DNA from 3 places in the Pseudohongiella sp. SYSU M77423 genome. Region 3 is predicted to be linked to each of the others. Evidence: predicted binding sites of a transcription regulator. Region 3 holds the regulator's gene; each other region holds the start of a gene.
What was found. Region 3 encodes sigma-54, which starts transcription at its own class of promoters, with help from an activator protein. Its sites were predicted from a motif close to ANTGGCATNNANNTTGCTNT; they were not measured.
Positions count from the first base shown of each region.

Region 1: QGM61_RS04645 (DNA translocase FtsK) is a predicted target of sigma-54. The motif match lies at 2,609-2,628, and genes of this name have one in related genera.
Region 2: glnA (type I glutamate--ammonia ligase) is a predicted target of sigma-54. The motif match lies at 4,087-4,106, and genes of this name have one in related genera.

Region 1 covers NZ_JARYTH010000002.1:171,547-178,986, forward strand. The annotation lists gene clpA (ATP-dependent Clp protease ATP-binding subunit ClpA) at 1-481, shown strand, start outside; gene infA (translation initiation factor IF-1) at 509-727, opposite strand; gene aat (leucyl/phenylalanyl-tRNA--protein transferase) at 822-1,532, opposite strand; gene trxB (thioredoxin-disulfide reductase) at 1,536-2,483, opposite strand; gene QGM61_RS04645 (DNA translocase FtsK) at 2,693-5,014, shown strand; gene lolA (outer membrane lipoprotein chaperone LolA) at 5,062-5,766, shown strand; gene QGM61_RS04655 (replication-associated recombination protein A) at 5,778-7,151, shown strand; gene crcB (fluoride efflux transporter CrcB) at 7,148-7,440, shown strand, end outside.
Region 2 covers NZ_JARYTH010000001.1:559,904-567,343, reverse strand. The annotation lists gene glnG (nitrogen regulation protein NR(I)) at 1-1,241, opposite strand, end outside; gene glnL (nitrogen regulation protein NR(II)) at 1,262-2,386, opposite strand; gene glnA (type I glutamate--ammonia ligase) at 2,523-3,929, opposite strand; gene thiI (tRNA uracil 4-sulfurtransferase ThiI) at 4,290-5,747, shown strand; gene QGM61_RS02470 (HupE/UreJ family protein) at 5,744-6,895, opposite strand; gene QGM61_RS02465 (hypothetical protein) at 6,898-7,440, opposite strand, start outside.
Region 3 covers NZ_JARYTH010000005.1:183,101-190,540, reverse strand. The annotation lists gene QGM61_RS12365 (prolyl oligopeptidase family serine peptidase) at 1-1,292, shown strand, start outside; gene yjgA (ribosome biogenesis factor YjgA) at 1,282-1,881, opposite strand; gene QGM61_RS12355 (HPr family phosphocarrier protein) at 1,890-2,156, opposite strand; gene rapZ (RNase adapter RapZ) at 2,153-3,034, opposite strand; gene ptsN (PTS IIA-like nitrogen regulatory protein PtsN) at 3,082-3,549, opposite strand; gene QGM61_RS12340 (RNA polymerase factor sigma-54) at 3,632-5,182, opposite strand; gene lptB (LPS export ABC transporter ATP-binding protein) at 5,313-6,038, opposite strand; gene QGM61_RS12330 (LptA/OstA family protein) at 6,038-6,649, opposite strand; gene lptC (LPS export ABC transporter periplasmic protein LptC) at 6,615-7,238, opposite strand; gene QGM61_RS12320 (KdsC family phosphatase) at 7,238-7,440, opposite strand, start outside.

The sequences.
Region 1 (7,440 bases), on a different contig from region 3:
CATGACCACCAACGCGGGAGCCCAGGAAATGTCACGACCATCCATCGGGTTCACGGCGCAGGATCACAGCAGTGATGGCATGGAAGTCATCAAACGCAGCTTTACACCAGAGTTCCGCAACCGTCTGGATGCCGTTGTTCAGTTTGGCCCATTGCAGCCTGAGACTATCCGCACTGTGGTCGACAAGTTCCTGGTGGAGCTGCAGGTACAGCTGGACAGCAAGAAGGTCACGTTGAGTGTTGACGACAGCGCCCGCGACTGGTTTGCGGTCAATGGGTATAACCCGCAAATGGGTGCCAGACCGATGGCGCGACTGATTCAGGAAAAACTGAAGAAAGCGCTGGCTGAGGAAATCCTGTTTGGCAAGCTCGCTGACGGTGGCGAAGTCACCGTGTCCATCGTTAATGATGGGGTGGAGCTGGATATCAATCGGCGCGGCAAGAAGTCGGAGAGCCGGGCGTTAAGCTCGGCAGACAGTTAGTCGCAGGCAGGCCTGAGCGCTCGTTAATTAACGAGCGCGGTAGGTGATGCGACCCTTGGTCAGGTCGTAGGGTGTCAACTCTACCTTGACCATATCGCCGGTCAGGATGCGGATGTAATTCTTGCGCATTTTGCCCGAAATATGGGCGGTCACGATGTGGCCGTTTTCGAGTTTGACGCGGAACATGGTGTTCGGAAGGGTGTCTACCACTTCGCCTTCCATTTCAATCTGGTCTTCTTTAGCCATCTAAAAGAAATTCTCACTGCTTGAAGTAAGCGCGCATTTTGCCTGAATTTTTTGTCGTTGGCAAAGCTTCGTCCGGGTTCGACTGAAAGATAAGTCAAGCGACAAGGCAATTGTCATCAAATTGCCAGTGCTCATACAGACCATTTTCAACGCGATTTTCGGCCAACAGCGCAAGAAACCGCTGCCTGCTCATGGGGGCGGCCCCCAGGCTGGCCAGGTGATTGGTGGGCAACTGGCAGTCAATCAGTGTGAATGACCATTGTTGCAGCTGCCGACACAGCGCCACAAACGCCAGCTTGGAGGTATTGGGCTGCCGACTGAACATGGATTCTCCAAAAAACATCCGTCCCAGGCTGATGCCGTAAAGCCCGCCAACCAGGGTTTGTTCTTGCCAGATCTCAACCGAATGGGCATAACCCAGGTGGAACAGCTTGATATACGCATGTTGCATGTCTTCGGTGATCCAGGTGCCGGGCTGACCATCCCGGTGCGCTGCGCACTGTTGAATGACCTGATCAAACGCACAGTCCATGGTGACACGGTATAGGCCGCGTCGAATCAGTTTGCCGAGGCTGCGAGAGCAATGGACATCAGCTGGGTTGAGCACCATTCGGGGGTCGGGCGACCACCACAGGATGGGGCTGCTGTCATCAAACCACGGGAATATGCCCTGTCGATAGGCCGCCAGCAGCCGCTCTGGTCGCAGATCTCCACCTACCGCCAACAGGCCTGGCGGATCCTCCAGCGCGTTGTCGGCTGGAGGAAAGTAGAGGCTGTCGGCGTGCAGCCGTGTCAGCTGCCCCATGAATCACTGATCCAGGAATTTTTCGGCGTCCAGCGCCGCCATGCAGCCAAAGCCGGCAGAGGTGATCGCCTGACGGTAGACGTGGTCAGCGATGTCGCCGGCAGCAAAAACACCCGGAATGCTGGTTTGGGTGGCATTGCCTTCGGTGCCGCTGTGAATGGTGAGATAACCGTCTTTCATGTCGAGTTGATCAACAAAAATGTCCGAGTTCGGCTTGTGGCCAATCGCGATGAAAACGCCATCAACGGTCAGCTCCTGGCTTGCTTCGCCCTTGGTGCTGTTTACCCGGATTCCGGTCACACCCATCTCATCCCCGAGAACTTCATCAAGCACATGATCCCAGAGCAGGGTGACTTTGCCTTCTTTGGCCTTGGCAAACAGTTTGTCCTGCAGGATCTTTTCTGCTCGCAGGCTGTCACGGCGGTGTACCAGGGTCACGTGAGAGGCGATATTGGACAGGTAAAGCGCTTCCTCAACGGCAGTGTTGCCGCCGCCAATGACCGCGACGGGCTTGTTGCGATAGAAGAAGCCGTCGCAGGTGGCGCAGGCGCTGACGCCTTTGCCCATAAACGCGGTCTCTGATTCAAGGCCCAGATACTGGGCAGATGCACCCGTCGCGATGATCAGTGCGTCACAGGTGTAGATGCCATTGTCACCATGCAGGGTAAACGGGCGCTGCTTCAGGTCAGCCTTGTTGATGTGATCAAACACGATCTGTGTGTTGAAGCGCTCAGCATGACGCTGCATACGTTCCATCAGAGCAGGTCCCTGCAGGCCTTCCACATCCCCGGGCCAGTTGTCGACATCCGTGGTAGTGGTCAACTGACCACCCTGAACCATGCCAGTGATCACCAGGGGAGAGAGGTTGGCGCGTGCGGCGTAAACGGCTGCGGTATATCCAGCGGGTCCGGAGCCCAGGATGATCAGGCGATGATGCTGCTTGTCGGTCATAATGTGGAGTTCCTGCATGGTTTTTGGAAAAGCTTGCGATTATACATCTATGGAGACTGGCATAGCGATTATCAAGGGTTTGAGTGTGCTATGCTGCGCCCAATATGGCAGTGGGTTTTTCTCGAACTGGAATAATGCTTGTCTTGCTCCGTATAATTCTGGAAAATGAATTAAATTGATTCTGCAGGTTTCTGAAAAGTTTTAAAAATATGTCCAAACAAAAGACCGCCAAGGACGACGGGATGGCCAGCCTGTCACAACGTATAGCCCGCGAGGGGACCCTCATTGCGGCTTTTCTGCTGGGCCTGTTTTTGTTGATTGCGCTGCTCAGTTACTCTCCGGATGATCCCGGATTTACCACCACGGGCACCGGTGAGCCGGTACAGAATGCGGTCGGCAATATGGGCGCCTGGCTGGCCGACATTTTGCTGCACATGCTGGGTTACTTCGCATATGTCCTGCCATTTGCCCTGGGCTTCAAGGTTTACAGGCTGTTCCGAAAGTCCGATGCGGACCAGGCGTTCTCATGGGGCGTTGTATCCATAAAGGTAGCCGGTATTGTGCTGCTGATCATTGGCGCCTGCACTCTCGCTACGCTGCACTTCAGTATTCCTACTGATAGCACCTGGCCTGCAGGCGGTCTGATTGGCGCAGCAATGGCGGATGCCAGCATTCCAGTGCTGGCCATGCTTGGCAGTACCCTGGTGTACCTGGCAATCTTCCTGTTTGGTCTGACGGTGACCTTTGAGATTTCCTGGCTTTCAGTTGTGGATGCTATTGGTTACTGGACGATTCATGGGGTTGCCCGGGCACGAGAGCAGTTTGCTGACTGGCAGGAAAAGCGCGCAGAAGCTGGTAAGGTAAAACAGGCAGTAGAACGGCGCCGCAAGGCTCTGGATGTGCGTATCGAGAAAGAGAAAGTGCGCACGCCGCCCAAGATTGAACCGGTGATCAGTGCACCGCCGCCACGCAGCAAGCGGGTCGAGAAGGAACGCCAGGGCACGCTGTTTACCGGCAGCAACCCGGGTGAGCTGCCGGCAATCGGTCTGCTTGACGAAAACCGCAATGCCGGCAAAAAGGGTTATTCCACCGAGTCGCTGGAAGCGATGTCAAAACTGCTGGAGTTGAAATTGCAGGACTTTGGCATTGATATCGAAGTTACGTCGGTGCATCCGGGACCGGTGATTACCCGTTTCGAAGTGCAGCCGGCCCCTGGTGTTAAGGCCAGTCGCATCACCAGCCTGGGCAAGGATCTGGCGCGGTCCCTGGCCGTCATTAGCGTGCGTGTGGTCGAGGTTATCCCAGGCAAGACTGTCATCGGGATCGAGATCCCCAATGAACAGCGCGAAATGATCCTGCTAAGCCAGGTGCTGGCGTCGCCGGAGTTCGACAAGGCGCAGTCCGCGCTGAGTATGGCGCTGGGGCACGATATTGTTGGCAAACCGGTCATCGTAGACCTTGCCAAGATGCCTCACCTGCTGGTGGCAGGTACCACAGGCTCAGGCAAGTCGGTGGGCATCAACGCCATGATCCTCAGCCTGCTTTACAAGTCGACACCGGAACATGTCCGGATGATCATGATCGACCCCAAGATGCTTGAACTGTCCGTGTATGACGGGATTCCTCACCTGCTGACACCAGTTGTAACTGACATGAAGGATGCCGCGAATGCGCTGCGCTGGTCGGTAGCCGAAATGGAGCGACGCTACAAATTGATGTCTGCACTGGGCGTGCGGAATCTGGCGGGCTACAACAAAAAAGTCCAGGATGCGATTAAAGCGGGTGAGCCTATCATTGACCCTATCTGGAAACCCGATCCAATGGCGTTGCAGGATGACCAGGAAGCTCCACCCCTTGAACCGTTGCCTAATATAGTGGTGATTGTCGACGAACTTGCTGACATGATGATGGTAGTTGGCAAGAAAGTTGAAGAGTTGATCGCGCGCATCGCGCAGAAGGCAAGGGCCGCCGGTATTCACCTCATCCTTGCCACACAGCGGCCCTCCGTGGACGTGTTGACTGGTCTGATCAAGGCCAATATCCCGACCCGACTGTCATTTATGGTGCAGTCCAAAGTGGACTCCCGCACGATTCTGGGTGAAGGCGGCGCTGAACAGCTGCTGGGCAATGGCGACATGCTGTTTCTGCCTCCCGGTGGTGGCCTGGCCAAACGCGTGCACGGTGCCTTTGTCAGTGATGAAGAAGTACACCGTGTCGTGGCTGACTGGAAACAGCGTGGCGAGCCGGTCTATATCGAAGAGATCACCCAGGGTGTCGAAGACCGCGAAATGAATATGGGTATGGGTGGCGGCAGCGGCGAAGGCGGCGAAGAAGATGATGCGCTTTATGATGAAGCCGTAGCGTTTGTGACCGAGTCCCGCAAAGCGTCTATATCGGCAGTGCAGCGTAAGTTGCGAATTGGTTACAACCGCGCCGCCCGGATGATCGAGGCGATGGAAGCAGCCGGTGTAGTGTCGGAAATGGGCGCCAATGGTAGTCGTGAAGTACTTGCTCCGCCGCCACCCCGATAAACAGGATTACCGGCCAGGCTGATAGCCCTGGCCCTGTGAGCGATTCAATGATGAAGTTCTCTAAATTTGTTCCTGTCCTGCTGGTCAGCTGCCTGATCGCACTGCCTGCCGCGAGCTCGCAGTCTGCAGATGAGTCCAGCTCATCAATGGCCGCGGCTGACGATACCGCCTTGCTGCAGACCATGCTGTCTGATCTGAGCACGTTTCGTGCTGACGTCCGGCAACTGGTGATGGAGTCCAGTGGCAGTGTGCTGGAAGAAAGTCAGATTCTGTTTATGCTCAAGCGGCCAGACGGATTTTACTGGGAGACGCTGCAGCCGTTTCCGGAGTTGATTGTCACCGACGGTGAATCTCTCTGGAATTATCAGCCCGATCTGCTGCAGTTGACCATTGATGACTGGCAGACCGATCAGTCAGAGCTCGCTGCCCAGCTGCTGGGCGGTCAGATAAATGCCGTTGCTGAATCCTACGCAATCGAAGCTGTGGCTATCGAGGGACAGCCCGGGAGCGCAGAGTTTTATCTGACGCCGCTTGATCCGTCCAGCCTCTACGAACGCGTCACCCTGTATTTCGAAAACCGCGAACCCGCCTCGATTCTCCTTGTAAGTACCAATGGACAGCGCACTTTGTGGGAGTTCTACAATCGCCAGGTCAACCTGTCTCTGGCGTCCGATCAGTTTGTTTTTCCGGTGCCAGACGATGAATTTCTTGACGTCATCGACAATCGCAGTCAAACCGCCCCGGCCCCCTGAAGTGAACCCAGATGCAAGCTGATCTTAACGAGCTTGAAGACACATCACTTGCCTCGCAGCCCCTGGCAGCCCGCATGCGGCCGCGCACACTGGAAGAATACATAGGCCAGAGTCACATCATGGGGGCAGGCAAGCCGCTGCGGCAGGCGCTAGAACGCGGTGCTCTGCACTCCATGATTTTCTGGGGCCCTCCCGGAACCGGCAAGACCACGCTGGCCCGTCTGATTGCACAGCGTGCCGATGCTGCTTTCGAAAGTCTGTCGGCCGTGCTGTCCGGAGTAAAGGACATCCGCGCCGCCGTCGACAGGGCACGTGTCAGACGGCAGCAACATGGCCGCGCAACCCTGCTGTTCGTTGATGAGGTGCACAGATTCAATAAGAGCCAGCAGGATGCGTTTTTGCCGCACATCGAAGATGGCACACTGATATTTGTTGGTGCTACCACTGAAAACCCGTCGTTTGAGCTGAATAACGCCCTGTTGTCCAGAGCCCGCACCTATGTGCTGAAAAGCCTGAGTGATGAAGAGTTGCTGCAGGTGCTGGCTGCGGCACTCGCCGACGCTGACAGGGGGCTGGGCCGGCGCGCGCTGCAACTGGATGAAGCAGCGATGTCCCGACTGGCCGCAACAGCCGACGGCGATGCGCGGCGAGCCCTGAATCTGCTGGAGATTGCTTCTGATCTGGTTGAGGATGGTGGCACTGTAGATGATTCCATTCTGGACCAGGTGCTGCAGGGATTCAGCCGCCGCTTTGACAAGGGTGGTGATGTGTTCTACGAGCAGATTTCAGCCCTTCACAAAGCCGTGCGAGGCTCATCACCGGATGCGGCACTCTACTGGATGGTGCGGATGCTCGACGGCGGTTGTGATCCGGTCTATGTGGCCCGCCGGCTGGTTCGCATGGCTAGTGAGGACATAGGCAATGCCGACCCCAGGGCGCTGCAACTGGCCATGAATGCCTGGGATGCGCAAACCCGGCTGGGCAGCCCGGAGGGAGAACTGGTGCTGGCTCAGGCAGTTATCTACCTGGCAGCGGCACCCAAGAGTAACGCGGTTTACATGGCGTTTAATGACGTTCAGGCCGATATAGCCGCACAACCGTCCTATGAGGTGCCTGAGCACCTGCGTAACGCACCAACTCGTCTGATGAAGGATATGCAGTATGGTGCTGAGTATCGCTATGCTCACGATGAGCCTGGCAGTTATGCCGCCGGCGAGAACTATTTTCCAGAGCCACTGAAGGACAGGCAGTACTACCAGCCGGGCAGCAACGGTCTGGAGCTTAAAATTGCGGAGAAACTGGCACATCTGCGTACCCTTGATGCAGCCAGCCCAACGCAGCGTTATGCAAAGCAGGGACGTGCTTCCTCAGGAGGGCGTAAATGAACCTGTGGCTGGTAATCGCTCTTGGCGGTGCTTTTGGTGCCGTTGGTCGCTACGCACTTATGCAGTGGGTCACGCGGGCCACGGCTTCTCTGGGACCGATTGGCCACAGCCTGCCGTGGGGCACACTGGCCGTGAATGTATTAGGGTCGGCATTGATTGGCGTGCTGTACGTATTGTTCGCTGAGAAGCTCGCCGTATCCGAGACAGTCAGGGGGCTCTGGGTAGTTGGTTTGCTGGGAGCCTTCACGACCTTTTCAACATTTTCGCTGGATACAGTATTGTTGATGGA
Region 2 (7,440 bases), on a different contig from region 3:
CCCAGATTCAGCTCCTGGTTTGCCCATTCCTCCAGCAACTGTGTCCAGCTGCCTGAACCGCTGCTTTGTGCCTGATGATCCATCAGTTCTGGCGGCAGGTCGTCAATGCGGACTTCGCGACTGGAAGCCATCACGGTGATCCAGCGGCAGAAGTTTTCCAGCTGACGGACGTTGCCCGGCCAGCTAAGCCCCGTAATGTATTTCTCGGTTTCCGGGCGCAGCACTTTGGCTTCAGCATCCAGCTCCTCAGCGGCCCGTGCCAGGAAGTGGCGGGCCAGACGTGGGATATCCTCGCGGCGATCACGCAACCTCGGAATGTGAATGCGGATCACGTTCAGGCGGTGGAACAGGTCTTCCCGGAACAGGTGCTGGCCGACCAGCTTTTCCAGATTCTGGTGTGTTGCCGCGATGATTCGTACATCCACTTTGATTGGCGTTGTGCCGCCAACTCGATAAAACTCACCGTCAGAAAGAACACGCAACAGGCGAGTCTGCGTATCGGCGGGCATGTCGCCAATTTCGTCAAGAAAGAGTGTGCCGCCATTGGCTTGCTCAAACCGGCCGGTGCGGTGAGTCGTGGCGCCGGTGAAGGATCCTTTTTCATGGCCGAACAGTTCGGATTCAATCAGATCCTTGGGAATGGCGGCCACGTTTAGAGCAATAAAGTGCCTCTCCCTCCGTGGGCTGTGCTTGTGCAGGGCATGAGCGACCAGCTCCTTACCTGTGCCGGACTCACCGTTAATAAGTACCGTGATATTGGACTGAGACAAGCGGCCAATGGCCCGAAAGACTTCCTGCATCGCTGGCGCTTCGCCGATGATTTCCTTGCTGTTCTCCAGCGTGGGCGCAGGAATGTCCATGTGCTGTTCACGGGCATGCTCCAGAGCGCGCTGAGTCATGGCAACCGCTTCATCAATGTCAAACGGCTTGGGCAGATATTCAAATGCGCCGCGGCTATACGATGAGACAGCGCTGTCCAGGTCAGAGTGCGCCGTCATGATGATGACCGGAAGGCTGGGGAAGCGAGTATGTACCGTCGACAGCAAATCCAGGCCGTTAATACCAGGCATCCGGATATCACTGATGATGGCATCAGGTCGGTCTTTTTCCAGGCGGTGCAGCAGGTCGTCGCCGTTATCAAATGAGTGTGTACTGACTCCCGCGCGACTCAGAGATTTCTCGAGAACCCAGCGGATGGACTTGTCGTCATCCAGAACCCAGACCGTGTTGTGTTTGTTCATGACATATTACTCCGTCAAGGCTACTTGCCAAACTGGCCACTGCCGATGTCGTTGGATGGAATGGTCGGCGTGTTTACCGGCAGGTAAATGGCAAAACACGTGCGGCCAGGTTCGCTCTTGCATTCGATAATGCCTTTGTGTTGATTGACAATTGAGTGTGCAATAGACAGGCCAAGTCCAGTGCCTTCGGCCCGGCCGCTGATCATCGGGAAGAAAATATTGTCTTTTAGCTCTGCTGGAACGCCCGGGCCGTTGTCGATGATATCGATACGCGTCACCAGTCGGTGATAAACCGTGCCGATGGTGATATTGCGCATGATACGGGTGCCCAGTTCGATGATGCCCGAGCGATGTTTTACATGAGGACTTTCCAGGGCCTGTACGGCATTGCGCACAATATTTAGAACGGCCTGTATCAGCTGCTCAGAGTCACCCTGAATTTCCGGAATGCTGGGGTCATAATTGCGAACCACGGTGATATCCATGTTGCGTACTTCAGCCTCGACCAGGTTGCGCACACGTTCGAGCACTTCGTGAACGTTAAGCGTACGGAACTCCATGGGCTTTCTCGAGCCAACCAGGCGATCGACAAGCTTGTGCAGCCGGTCAGCCTCTTCGATGATCACACTGGTATAGTCGGTCAGGTCGGTATCGGCAGGCAGTTCAGAGGCCAGCAGTTGCGCAGCCCCGCGAATGCCGCCAAGCGGATTTTTAATTTCGTGCGCCAGGCCGCGAACCAGTTCCCGGGTTGTTTCATGTGTAGAGATCAGGTTCTCATCGCGACTGATGCGCTCAGCATAGTTGATGCCCTGAATTTCCATGACCAATGCAACTTCATCCATATCGGTCATGGGTGTGATCGTGTAGTCCACCTGCAGGGTCTTGCCGTGCAGAAGGTGAATCTGGGTTTTGCGTTTGGTAAAGCTGTGACCCTGCTGAAGGGCCGTGCGAATATCCGCGATATCCTGATCGCCATTGACCATGATGTCGCCGATAAACGACTGATTGAATTGGCGGCCGCTGATGGCCAGCAGACTTTCCGCTGCAAGATTCAGGTAGCGCAGCCGCAACTGATCATCCATCACCAGGATGGCCGTGGACAGTGTGTCCATCAGTCGGCGGTATAATTTGGTGCTACTCAGCATGAAATGTCCGTCAGTCAGTTAATCGTGGGACTCATTAACGCAGAGATCCCTTCGCGTTGTTCCAACAAAAACGCCTGGCTGGGGAGCCCGGCCAGGCGCTTTGTTTTAACCATCAGATGATAGTGACAAGCAACCCTTACAGGCTGTAGTACATATCAAACTCGACCGGATGCGTTGAGCTGTTCAGACGTGTGCAGTCCTGACGCTTCAGTTCGATATAACCATCGATCAGGTCGTCACAGAATACGCCGCCTTTCTTCAGGAACTCGCGATCCTGGTCCAGAGCATCCAGCGCTTCGTCCAGAGAGAAGCAAACGCGTGGAATTGCTGCTTCTTCTTCCGGCTCCAGGTCATACAGATCTTTGCTGGCTGGGTCGCCAGGGTGGATCTTGTTTTCGATACCGTCCAGGCCAGCCATCAGCAGGGCTGCAAAGTACAGGTAAGGGTTGGCTGTGTTGTCACCAAAACGCACTTCGATACGGATCGCTTTCGGGTTGCCGCCCAGTACGTATGGGATACGGATGGAAGCGGAACGGTTGCGTGAGGAGTAGGCCAGCAGTGTTGGTGCTTCGAAGCCTTTTACCAGACGCTTGTAGCTGTTGGTTGAAGCGTTGCCGAAAGCATTCAGTGCCTTGGCGTGCTTGATGATACCGCCAATGTAGTACAGAGCAGTTTCTGACAGGCCAGCGTAGCCGTCGCCTGCGAAGGTGTTCTTGCCATCTTTGGAGATAGACATGTGAACGTGCATACCAGAACCGTTATCGCCTACCAGTGGCTTGGGCATGAAGGTTGCGGTTTTGCCGAAAGCGTGTGCTGTGTTCAGTACGCAATACTTGAGGATCTGTACTTCGTCAGCTTTGTAAACCAGAGTGTTGAACTTGGCACCAATTTCACACTGACCAGCGTTGGCCACTTCGTGGTGGTGCAGTTCGATGTCCAGACCCATGGCAGTCATGGTGTCGCACATTGCGCCACGCAGATCGCTCAGTGAGTCGACTGGAGGAACGGGGAAGTAACCGCCTTTGACGCGAGGACGGTGACCCAGGTTGCCGCCTTCAATGCTCTTGCTGCTTGACCATGCGGCTTCTTCACTGCCTATCTTGAAGAAAGAGTAGTCCATGCCAACGTGCCACTTGATTTCGTCAAACACGAAGAACTCGTTCTCAGGGCCGAAAAACGCTTTGTCACCGATACCGGTAGACTTCAGGTATTCTTCTGCACGGCGTGCAACAGAGCGTGGGTCACGGTTGTAACCACCCATGGTGCGTGGCTCAATGATGTCGCAGCGCAGGTTCAGTTGTACTTCATCAGAGAAGGGATCGATGACGGCAGTAGTGTCATCCGGCTTCAGGATCATGTCTGACTCGTTGATGCCTTTCCAGCCGGCTACGGAGGAACCGTCGAACATCACGCCGTCCATGAAACCTTCATCGACTTTGTCGGCCGGGAAGGTAACGTGCTGCTCTTTGCCCTTGGTATCGGTGAAACGGAGATCAACCCATTTCACGTCATTTTCTTTAATCATTTCTAATGTCTTAGACATTCCTGATCCTCCGAGTGATCGAGAATTAATAGTGGCCTCCCCGATCTGAAGTCGGGTGCGGACACAGGTTAAAGGTCTTGCAATAATCTGCTCTCAACAAGCAGGGGAATCGGCACTATAATGTTTTGGTTGCCGCCTGACCCCCAGTGCACTGAGATGAGCAAGACTCATGCCACAATGGAAGGTGTGGTCAGGTCTTGAATATCAAGCAGTTAACACATGCGTCCTGTTTGTGATGCACCAATAAAGTGCATTGTGCAGCTACATGCACTGGTATAGTGCCTATCGCCCTGTTTTAAGGCAAGCTTTTACTGACAATCCTAGTTTTGTCTCATATTCCCCAAAATCCAGAGGTAGTTAATGCTTTATGTAGTACGTTTTTTTCCAGAAATGACCGTCAAATCACGACCTGTGCGTATGCGACTGGTCAAGGCGCTGCGCCGCAATCTGCGCATTATCCTGCAGCGACTGGACGAGAAGATTTCTGTGGTTGGCAATTGGGACATTCTGGAAGTTGATACCGGGGACCTGGACCAGGCGCTGGAAAGCGGCGTCCTTGATGCATTGCTGAGCACGCCGGGCATATCAGTGGTAAGGCCTGTGGAGAAGCTCCCGCTGCCGGAGAGCATCGACGAAATTGCAGAGTCTGTGCTGCTGCACTATCGTGGTGCATTGGCCGGAAAAACTTTTGTGGTGCGCTGCAAGCGTACCGGCACGCATGACTATTCATCCGGCGATATCGAGCGTCAGGTGGGTGGGTATCTGTTGCACAACAGTGATGCTAAAGGGGTGGACCTTATTAATCCCGAGATCACGGTTCGAGTCGAAATCCGTCACAAGGTTCTTTACGTCGTCAAAGAACAGATCAATGGCCTGGGTGGATATCCGCTGGGAACTCAGGAGCAGGTGCTGTCACTGATATCGGGCGGATTTGATTCAGCAGTTTCCAGTTTCATGACAATGCGCCGCGGCCTGCAGACACATTTTGTATTCTTCAATCTGGGTGGCAGGGAACACGAGTTTGCGGTGAAAGAGGTTGCGCTTTATCTATGGATGAAGTTTGGCTCTTCACATCGCGTGAAGTTTGTCAGCGTACCGTTCGAGGGCGTCGTGACGGAGATTACGCAGAAGGTCGACAGCGGCCACATGGGCGTCATACTCAAACGGCAGATGCTGCGTGCAGCAGAGCGCATAGCGATTGGTATGCGGCTACGAGCACTGGTGACAGGGGAGGCGATTTCTCAGGTCTCCAGCCAGACGCTGCCTAACCTGAATGTCATTGATCGAGTCTGCGACATGATGATCCTCCGGCCATTGATCGTCACTGACAAGCAGGAAATCATCAATACAGCCCGAGCGATAGGCACCGAGCCCTTTTCAGTGAATGTGCCCGAGTACTGCGGCGTCATTTCAGTGAAACCTACCACTCACGCTAAACGCAGCCGTGTAGAGCACGAAGAGCGTCAGATGGATCCGGCGGTGCTGGATGCTGCCATCGAAGCCAGTGAATACCAGAGCATTGACCGGGTTGTCGAGGTGCTCAACAGGCGTGATGTCGAGCCTCCAGAGTTTTCTGTGGCGCCCCCGGAGGCTGTGGTCATCGACATCCGCCACCCCGACGAGCTGGAGCGGGCACCATTTGAGCTTTCAGGTCATGAAGTGCTGCAGGTGCCGTTTTTCAGGCTGGCGAGTCAGTTTGCGACAATGCCGCAGTCACGCCAGTACCTGCTGTATTGCGACAAAGGCATGATGAGTCGACTGCACGCCTCGCATCTGAAAGATGCCGGTTATGCGAATGTTGGTGTTTTCAGGCCCTAGGACAATACCGGTACCGACAGTGACAGCGAGCGTTCCAGAAGCCACAGTACACCAAACACGGTGATGACCAGGCCGGCGGTGCCGAGCGCAAGCCGCCGGCTGAAAGTGGCCCTGCCCAGCAGGGCCAGTATTGGCACCAGCACCAGAACAATCGCGATCTGCCCCACTTCGACGCCAATATTGAAGCTCAGCAGGCTGCCAAAAAGCAGCTGTTGAGGTAGAGCGAGATCGCCCAGCACGCCGGCGAATCCAAAGCCGTGAATCAAGCCGAATATGAAGGCGAACTGCCAGGCACGTGTTCTGAACAAGGGATAGAGTATGTTGATGCCTGATATCGCCACAGATAGCGCGATGACCGATTCCACAAATCGCCCGGGCAGGGAAACCACCTCAAGTGTGGCCAGTATCAGTGTTATGGAATGTGCGATTGTGAAAGCGGTAACAACTTTGATGACGTCGTAGAGATACGTGCTGAACGGTACATTCGCAGGTTGTTGCTGGCCGGTGGCGCCTGGGGTTTTGACCAGTACGATGGCCACCAGAAGGGCAAGCAGAAAAAGAATGTGATCCAGTCCGATCCAGATGTGCCAGATGCCCTCAATGAAAAAGGTCCATAGATATTCGGCATCTGATGGAAGTTCAGTGTCAATCTCATATGTCGCAGTGTCGGGTGAGAAAACCCTGACATAAGTTTCATCGTTGCTCCGCAGACTGAGTATGCCTCTGTGTGCAGAGTCGATGTCGAACATCAGGCTGTAACTCAGGGTGACTTCCGCGACGCCATTGCACAGACCGGTAATCGGCAGGTGAACAAAAGGACCCGCATTCAATTGCTCGATCATCAGCGTGCCAATTTCAAGGGAGCATGGCTGGCCTTCGGACCCCATAGTGAGGCGGGAAGCTGCGTAGTCTCTGATCTGTGAACGGTGCTGGCTAATTTCACCCCATGTAATGGCTGAGTCGGCGTTGCCATCCAGGCCAATAGCCAGTTCGAGGTCCTCGACGGCAATCAGCCAGTGACCCGAAACACTCTGCTGATCCAGTGAAAGGTTCAGGTAGCTGTCACTCAAGGTGTGCGCGCTGAGATTGCCCGACGCAACAAGGCACAACAGCGGCAACACAAATATGGACATCAGTCTGCGTTTCATGATTACCTCGCGTTGCCAGTAGCAATGAGTGTGTCGAGAGCTGCGTACTGCATGCCAGTGCTGTCCGTCCAGTCACGCAGGTTTTCTATAACGTCCTGACGCGAAGCGGCAGCTGCCGCTTCGGCCAGCAGCAAAGCATCAGAGGGCTCTTTCTGGGAGGTCCAGTTTTTCATGGCTGCCTCCAGTGCGGCTTCAGGACGGCCCTGAATGTCCAATGCGAAACGGGCAAACTCCTTAACGGGCACATTCTCTCCTCGTCGGTAGGCAGTCTCAAAATAGGCCTCCAGTTCTGCGATCAATGACTCTGCGCGGTTGCTGTTGGCCGCATCCGGTGAGGAAAGCAGTGCGTTTGTCAGCATCACGCCAAGTTCTACATTACTTGTTGGATCCGGTTCTGATCCCAGCAGCGCGATCACGTCGCGGTATCTTTCCTGCTGGAGCAACCACTGTGCATAGTTGTTCAGCAAATAGGTGTTATCTGGCGCCATTGTCAGAGCTGCAAGGTAGTGCTGGCCGGCCATATCATTTTCACCCAGCCGGTGTGC
Region 3 (7,440 bases):
TGGCCGATCGCTCCGGCACTCAACTGGCGCGCTGGATTACCGGTATGCCCGTTCGAGGCGACGGGTTCTGGCAGGGCGACGATGTCGGCTTATGGTTTGCCGGCGCGATTGGCGATGAGTTTATTTTTTATCGTCGTGAAAGGCGTCGACCGGCTGGTGATCGTGTCATTTACACGGCCTCTCTGGCGGATACTGCGCTGCGACCCCTGTCCTTGGATGCGCCACTCGAAAACGCCCAGCTGTCCTCCGTGCAGGTCGTGGGCGACGTTTTCCTTGTGGAATACCTTCGCCATGGACAATCGTTGCTCTACCAGCAACGCCTGGATGGCGTAATAGTGGGGCAGGTGGCACTGCCAGAACCGGTGCGACTTGATCGAATGCGCGCCATAGAGCCCCAGCAGTTATTGCTGGCCTATAGTGGCCTGACCGTACCGCCGCAGGCGACCTTGCTGGACCTGAGCACGGGTAATACGAAGTTGCTGAGCCAGGATATGCCACCTGCCGCTGATCTGGATGTCAGGCTTGAATTGTCCAGCATGGGCCATTCAGCAGGCGAGAATGGCACTGTCCCGTACTTTGTGGTTTCCCCTCAGAAAGAAACGGATGCTGATTCGCAGATTCCGGACATCAATAATCATGTGCTGGTCGAAACCTATGGTGGTTTCGGTGCGCCAATCGAGTTGGGGTTCTCCATTGCTCGTTATGTGTGGCTGCTGGCTGGTGGACATTACGTCGTCGTGGGGCCTGCTGGTGATCTGCCTCAGGCTGTTGATGAGTTTGTCCATGTAGCGTCAGCTTTGCAGACGCAAGGGAACAAGGTATCCGCGATGGGGCGCAGCCATGGTGCGCTGCTGGTCACCATGGCCATGTTAAAGGCGCCTGATGTCTTTAGTTCGGTTGTTGCCGATTCAGGGTTGCATGACCTGCCGTCCTTTCTGCGACTGGGAGGGTCGCCGTCCTGGGTGGCGGAATACGGTGACCCCGGTGTTGAGCAGTCAAGAGAATGGCAGCTTGCCAATTCTTCCTACCACCAGGCACTGACTCGCGAGAATTCACCGACTTTACTGCCGCCAGTTCTGACGGTCGCACGGCCTGGTGATGACATTGTTGCGCCTGCGCACAGTTACAAACTGATTGCCGCGTTGCAGCGTCGTCATGGTGACAAGGCTACAGCCTGGTTATATGCCGCGGAGGGCGAGGGCCACTCGCCAGCGGGGGCTGTGAATGCCCTGATCCTGGAATACGCAGACAGATGGAGTTTTCTGGCATGGTCACCAGACGTCAGACAATGACCTGACCCAGGTAGTCGAAAAGGCGACGGCGGGCTTTTCTTGCGGCGACCACCGCAGGAGAGGAGCTGTCTGCCTCCGGAGTGTTTTCCATCGCGGCCTTTGCGGAGCCAGTTTCCTCAGACGCTGACAAAGGTTTCACACCAGCATCGGTGCAATTTCTAAGTAATTGCCTGAGCGGCTGACGTTCGGCATGCTGCCATTCAGCCAGAAATGCCTCGACCGTCTCATCGTCGCCCTGCAGCAAACGCTCGCCCCAGGCTTCAATCTGTTGGGCCCGGCGCATTTCCTGACGATCAGGCGCACGCAGTTTGTCCAGTGCTTCACGGATAGCATCGTGGTCGGCGGCACGCATCAGTTTGCCAATGAACTGCATCTGTCGGCGTTTGGCTTCGTGGCGGTTAGGCAGGCGCTGGTATTCTCGCATAGCCGACAACAGATTCTCGGGCAGATCAATAAGATCCAGCTGGCGCTTGTTCAGAGTCATCAGTTCCGCACCCATTTTCTGCAGCTCGGTCATGCGCTGCTTGCGGCGGGTCTTGCTCTCTGTCTCGTTGTCGTCATCCCAGGGGGATTCGTTGTAATCAGTCACGCTATCGCTCACTCGCCTTCTTCAAATCGGTTGTTTACCAGCGCCACGATGTCTTCCAGTGCCGCTGATTCGTCATCGCCATCAACCACGATTCGCAATGTGGTGCCTTTGCCGGCAGCGAGCATCATCAATGACAGAATGCTGTGTGCATCAACAAGCTTTTCGTTGCCGATGTGCACCTTGCTCTGGTACTTGTTTACGACGCCAACCAGTTTGGAGGCGGCACGGGCATGCAGACCCGCCTTGTTACAGATAGTGATGGTCGATTCGATCATGTTGCGTTGGTGTTGTCCTGACGTCGTCGCAGCTCTCGATGGAGAACCTGCAGATTGTTGATCTTGTCGGCAAAAGCCAGTTTCAGCTGTTCACACAGGAATACAGATCGGTGCTGGCCGCCTGTGCAGCCGATTGCAACAGTCATATAGCTGCGATTGCTGGCTTCAAAGCGTGGCAGCCACCGATCCAGAAATGCCTCAATATCCTGCAGCAGTGCCTGCACATCCGGCTCATTGCTCAGGTAATCGGCGACAGGTGCATCCAGCCCACTGAGAGGGCGCAGCTGGCTGTCCCAATACGGATTGGGCAGGCACCTGGCGTCAAATACAAAGTCGGCATCAATCGGCACACCATTCTTGAAGCCAAATGATTCAAACATCACGGACAGCGATGAATCCTTTTTTTCGAGAATTCGTGAACGAACGACTTCACGCAGCTGATGTACCGACATTGTACTGGTGTCGATCGACAGCCCGGCCATAGCGGAAATGGGCTCCAGCAATTCGCGCTCCTGAATGATGGCCTCGCGCAATCCAACCGTGTTGCTGGTAAGCGGGTGACGCCGGCGGCTTTCGCTGAATCGCTTGATCAGCGTCGGGCTGTTGGCATCAAGGAAAATGATTTCAATATTGAGCGCCGACAGCTGCAGCTCGTGCAGGATCTGCGGGACGTTCTTCAGGTCTTCAGGAATATTGCGCGCGTCAATACTGACAGCAACGCGGGGCAGTTCGGGTGTGTCGCGGCAAATGCGCGACACAAATGCCTGTAGCAGGCTGGCAGGCAGGTTATCAATACAGTAATAACCATGATCCTCGAGCATATTGAGGGCGGTACTTTTTCCCGAGCCGGAGCGACCACTGATAATCAAGAGTTTCACGACGTCTCACAGCCTGCTTCAATGAATCGTTGGGTCAACTGTCAGGCTTAAGCCTGTTGTTCCTGATCAAATCGTACGGCGATGTCGTACAGTTCCTGATTGCTGCGAGCGCCCCGCAGAGCCTGACAGAATTCATCCTGATGGAACAGGCGTGCCAGTGCGCTAAGCACGCGCAGATGTTCATCGGTTTCCTCGGCCGGCACGATCAGTACAAAAAGCAGATCGACCTGTTGTGAATCGACGGCATCGAAATCGATGCCCTCATCCAGCTTTACCAGGGTACCGGTGATTGTTGTGCATTCGGAAACGCGACAGTGGGGAATGGCAATACCATTGCCAATACCGGTGCTGCCCAACTGCTCACGTGCCAGCAATGCGGTGTAGATAGCGTCAGCCGACAGGTTGGGCGTGGTTTCTGCGATGGTTTCACTGATCGTGGTCAGAAATCGTTTCTTACTGACACCCGGCAGGTTGCACAGGGCGCGTTCCGGGGTAAGTATGCTGCTTAATTGCATTGCTGTGTCCTGTTTTCCAGAGCCGCCATTCTAGTGCCTTGGGCAGGCGCTGGCAACGTGCGCCGAGCGGACTGGCAAGGTGTCAGACCAGCCGCTTGCGTTCATTGGAAGGGGGGATGGACAGGGATTCGCGATATTTGGCGATTGTCCGGCGGGCGACATTAATGCCCTGGTCTTCCAGCAACTGAGTGATTTTGCTGTCGCTGAGTGGTTTGCGCGGGTTTTCGCCAGCAACCAGCTTTTTGATCAGTGCGCGTATCGCGGTTGATGAGCATTCGCCTCCGCCAGCGGTACTGACGTGACTGGAGAAAAAGTACTTGAGCTCGAATATCCCGCGCGGCGTGTGCATGTATTTTTGAGTGGTTACCCGGGAGATGGTTGATTCATGCATCTCTACTGCTTCGGCAATGTCATGCAGGACCAGCGGTTTCATGGCCTCTTCGCCCTGCTCCAGGAAACCCTGCTGATGCTCGACAATGCGCGAGGCTACTTTCAGCAGTGTCTCGTTACGACTTTGCAGGCTCTTGAGGAACCAGCGTGCCTCCTGCAGGTTGTCGCGCAGATAGTTGTTGTCGGAGCTGTTATCGGAACGTTTGACCAGCGCTGCGTAATCGGCGTTGATACGCAGCTTGGGCGCTGTTTCCGGATTGAGCTCGACACGCCAGCGCCCGCTGCGGGTGTCTTTGCTGACAATCACATCAGGGATAACGTAGGTGGCGCTGGATGGTGCGATATCGGCGCCCGGACGTGGATTAAGTTTTTCGATGATGGCAATCGCATCGCGCAGCTCCGGCTCTTTCAAGCGTGTGAGCCGCATGATCTGGGCGTAGTCCCGATTGCCCAACAGGGCCAGGTAGTCCCGCACCAGTATCTTGGCGTGCCGCACGGGATCGGTCTCGAGTTCGGACGGGACCTGATTTAACTGGATCAAAAGGCATTCCGACAGGTCGCGGTAGGCGACCCCCACCGGGTCGAACTGCTGAATGCGATGCAATACGGCGAGTACCTCATCCTCTTCCAGCTCTTCGATATCATCCATCAGGCCTTCGTGAATGGCCTCAACGCTCAGCGACAGCTGGCCGTTGGCATCAATGGCATCAATGATTGCCATGCCAATCAGCCGGTCGGTATCCGACATGTTGGTAAGGTTCAATTGCCAGTTGAGGTGGTCCTGCAGAGTTTCTGAGGCGGAGTCACGTGATTCGAAATCATCCGTGTCTGCCATCGGGCTGCCCGTGGAGTAGGTGGTCTGGTAAATATCATCCCAGTTGGTATCCACAGAAAGCTGCTCGGGAATGTGTTCCTCCCAGCCGGCTTCGCCAGTATCGCTGTCGGTATTGGAAGGTGTGGCCGCAGTGACCTCGTCGAAGGCGTTCTGGCGCTCCTCGTAGGTGCGTGAGTCGGTTGCTTCATCAGCACCATTGGCCTTATCAGTGTTATCGCTGTTCTCGTAACTATCGCTGCTATCGCTGTCGGGAGACTCATCTACCTCCAGCATTGGATTTGATTCCAGTGCCTCGTGAATCTCGTTCTGAAGGTCAAGCGTCGACAGTTGCAGCAGGCGAATTGCCTGTTGCAGCTGGGGGGTCATGGTCAGCTGTTGACCGAGTTTGAGCTGGAGCGAAATCTTCATGACATCAGGCGCATCGCTAGAACGGGTTCGGTCTCGTGAATTACTGGGCCAGATGTGGGCCGGTTAATTAAAGCAAACATCATGCCGATATTGAGTGGGATTTTCAAGATTTTGTCACGACATTTGATGGTCAGATCTGGAAATTCTTGCCCAGGTACACATCGCGCACACGCTGGTTGGCAAGTATCTGTTGGGCGTCACCCTCGGCAATAATGCCACCATCGCTGACAATATAAGCTTTCTCACAGATGTCCAGCGTTTCACGAACGTTGTGGTCAGTCAACAGCACACCGATGCCACGATCCTTCAGGTGTTGAATAATGGACTTGATGTCACTGACCGATATGGGGTCAACACCGGCAAATGGCTCATCCAGCAGGATGAAGCGTGGGTCGGTAGCCAGCGCCCGGGCAATTTCAGTCCTGCGGCGCTCACCGCCGGACAGGCTCATGCCCTTATTGTCGCGAATGTGATTGATGTGGAATTCCTGAATCAGGCTTTCCAGCTTTTCTGCGCGCTGCTGGGCACTCAGTTCCTTGCGTGTTTCCAGAATGGCCATGATGTTATCGGCCACCGTCAGGTTGCGAAAAATGGAGGAGTCCTGAGGGAGATAACCCAGCCCCAGGCGCGCTCTGGCAAAAATGGGCAGCCCGGTCAGGTCCTGATCATTGATGCTGATCCTGCCTTTATCGGCATTTACCAGGCCCACGATCATGTAAAAACATGTAGTCTTGCCTGCACCATTGGGGCCAAGCAGACCAACAATCTGACCGCTGTTTACAGTCAGGGATACATCCCGGACAACCTGGCGACCCTTGTAGGACTTGGCTAGATGGCTGGCGCTCAGCAGATCCATCAGTTGCCCGCCGAATCGTCGTCAGATGTTTCATCGGGTGCAAACACGCCGCTGCAGGGGCCGGGTGAGTCCGTTGCCGCTGTTTCAATGACATGTTTGATTTCCGAGCACTCCAGCGCCGTGCCGCCGCGGGTAAAGCTGGCGTCGCCCACAAATTCCACCACGGACAGCAGCGTCTCGACCGTGGCGCCTGGCTCGTTGTAATAGATGATGGTGTCACTGCTACCGGTGATCGTCTCCGACGCCAGTGGTGCTTCACGCGTGAAGCGCGCGGGTTCCCCGGCCACGGTGACGCGAATCAGCTCACCGGTTTGAGTGTTCTGTATCAGACTGGCTGTGTTGCCGAAGATCGTCACCATGCCCTGCTGGATGCGAACGTTCTCGCGCAGGGTGGTGGTTCGGACATTCCCTTCGGTTTCGATACTGCCACCGCCATCAGAGTGGTATCGGATGTCTTCACCACTGTCAGTGGGTGCCATGGCCGAAAATGCAGGCAGCATAAGTGTGAGGCACACGCCAAAGGACAGTGCTTTCACGCTGGAAAGCACAGCAGGCCGTCGCGACTGGCGTGCCTGTTTACGGTGATATGTCTGTAAAACGTCCTTCGACATCTGATAAAAATTCCAGTGAATCCAGTGAGAAATTGGCCCGCAGGCCCATAGAACGCTGTTCGATGCGATTGCCGTTGATCAGTACCTGCGCGTCGGTATACAGCCGCTCGGCCTGCGGTTCGACTATTAGCCAGGCAGTCTGCACCTGTATGGCATCATCGGCACCCATCTGGTGGCGCACCTGAACTGAGTCCCGAAGTTCCAGTTCCTGAATATCGCCGCCCGACGAGGCTCGAATTCTGCCTGATACCGCGGATATATTCCAGCGTTCCTGGCCCTGCTGAAACATCCGGATCATAGGGTAATCGAGCTCTGTCACCTCGTCAGTGTACAGGCGTTGGGCTTCTGCTCCGATCGTGTACTCCAGCTCGCCGCTGTCATTGTATACACGGCTGTGAATGTCACGGCCGAATCCCTCGTACTGTTCGCCCGACGGCAGTTGCACCTGAGAGCTGCTCTGGTCGGGATTGGAAACATCCAGATCGCCAGTCATCAGCCATGCCAGCAGAACGGCTGGGGCCAGCGCCACCAGCCAGCCTTTCAGGCGCAATGAAATCAGTCGATTTATCAGGTATCGCAGCGCACGCATCAGGAATCCTGTCCGCTCTCGCAGGCAGCGATGATGGCGTCATACTTGCCTGCCGCCTGAAGCAGAAAGTCCGCCACCTCGCGAACTGCACCGGTGCCGCCGCCACCGTCTGTGCAAAGGTGCGCGCGTTCGATAATGCTGGGATGTGCATTGGGGACAGTAATTGCCAGTCCGCAGCGCATCATGACCGGCAGGTCGGGCA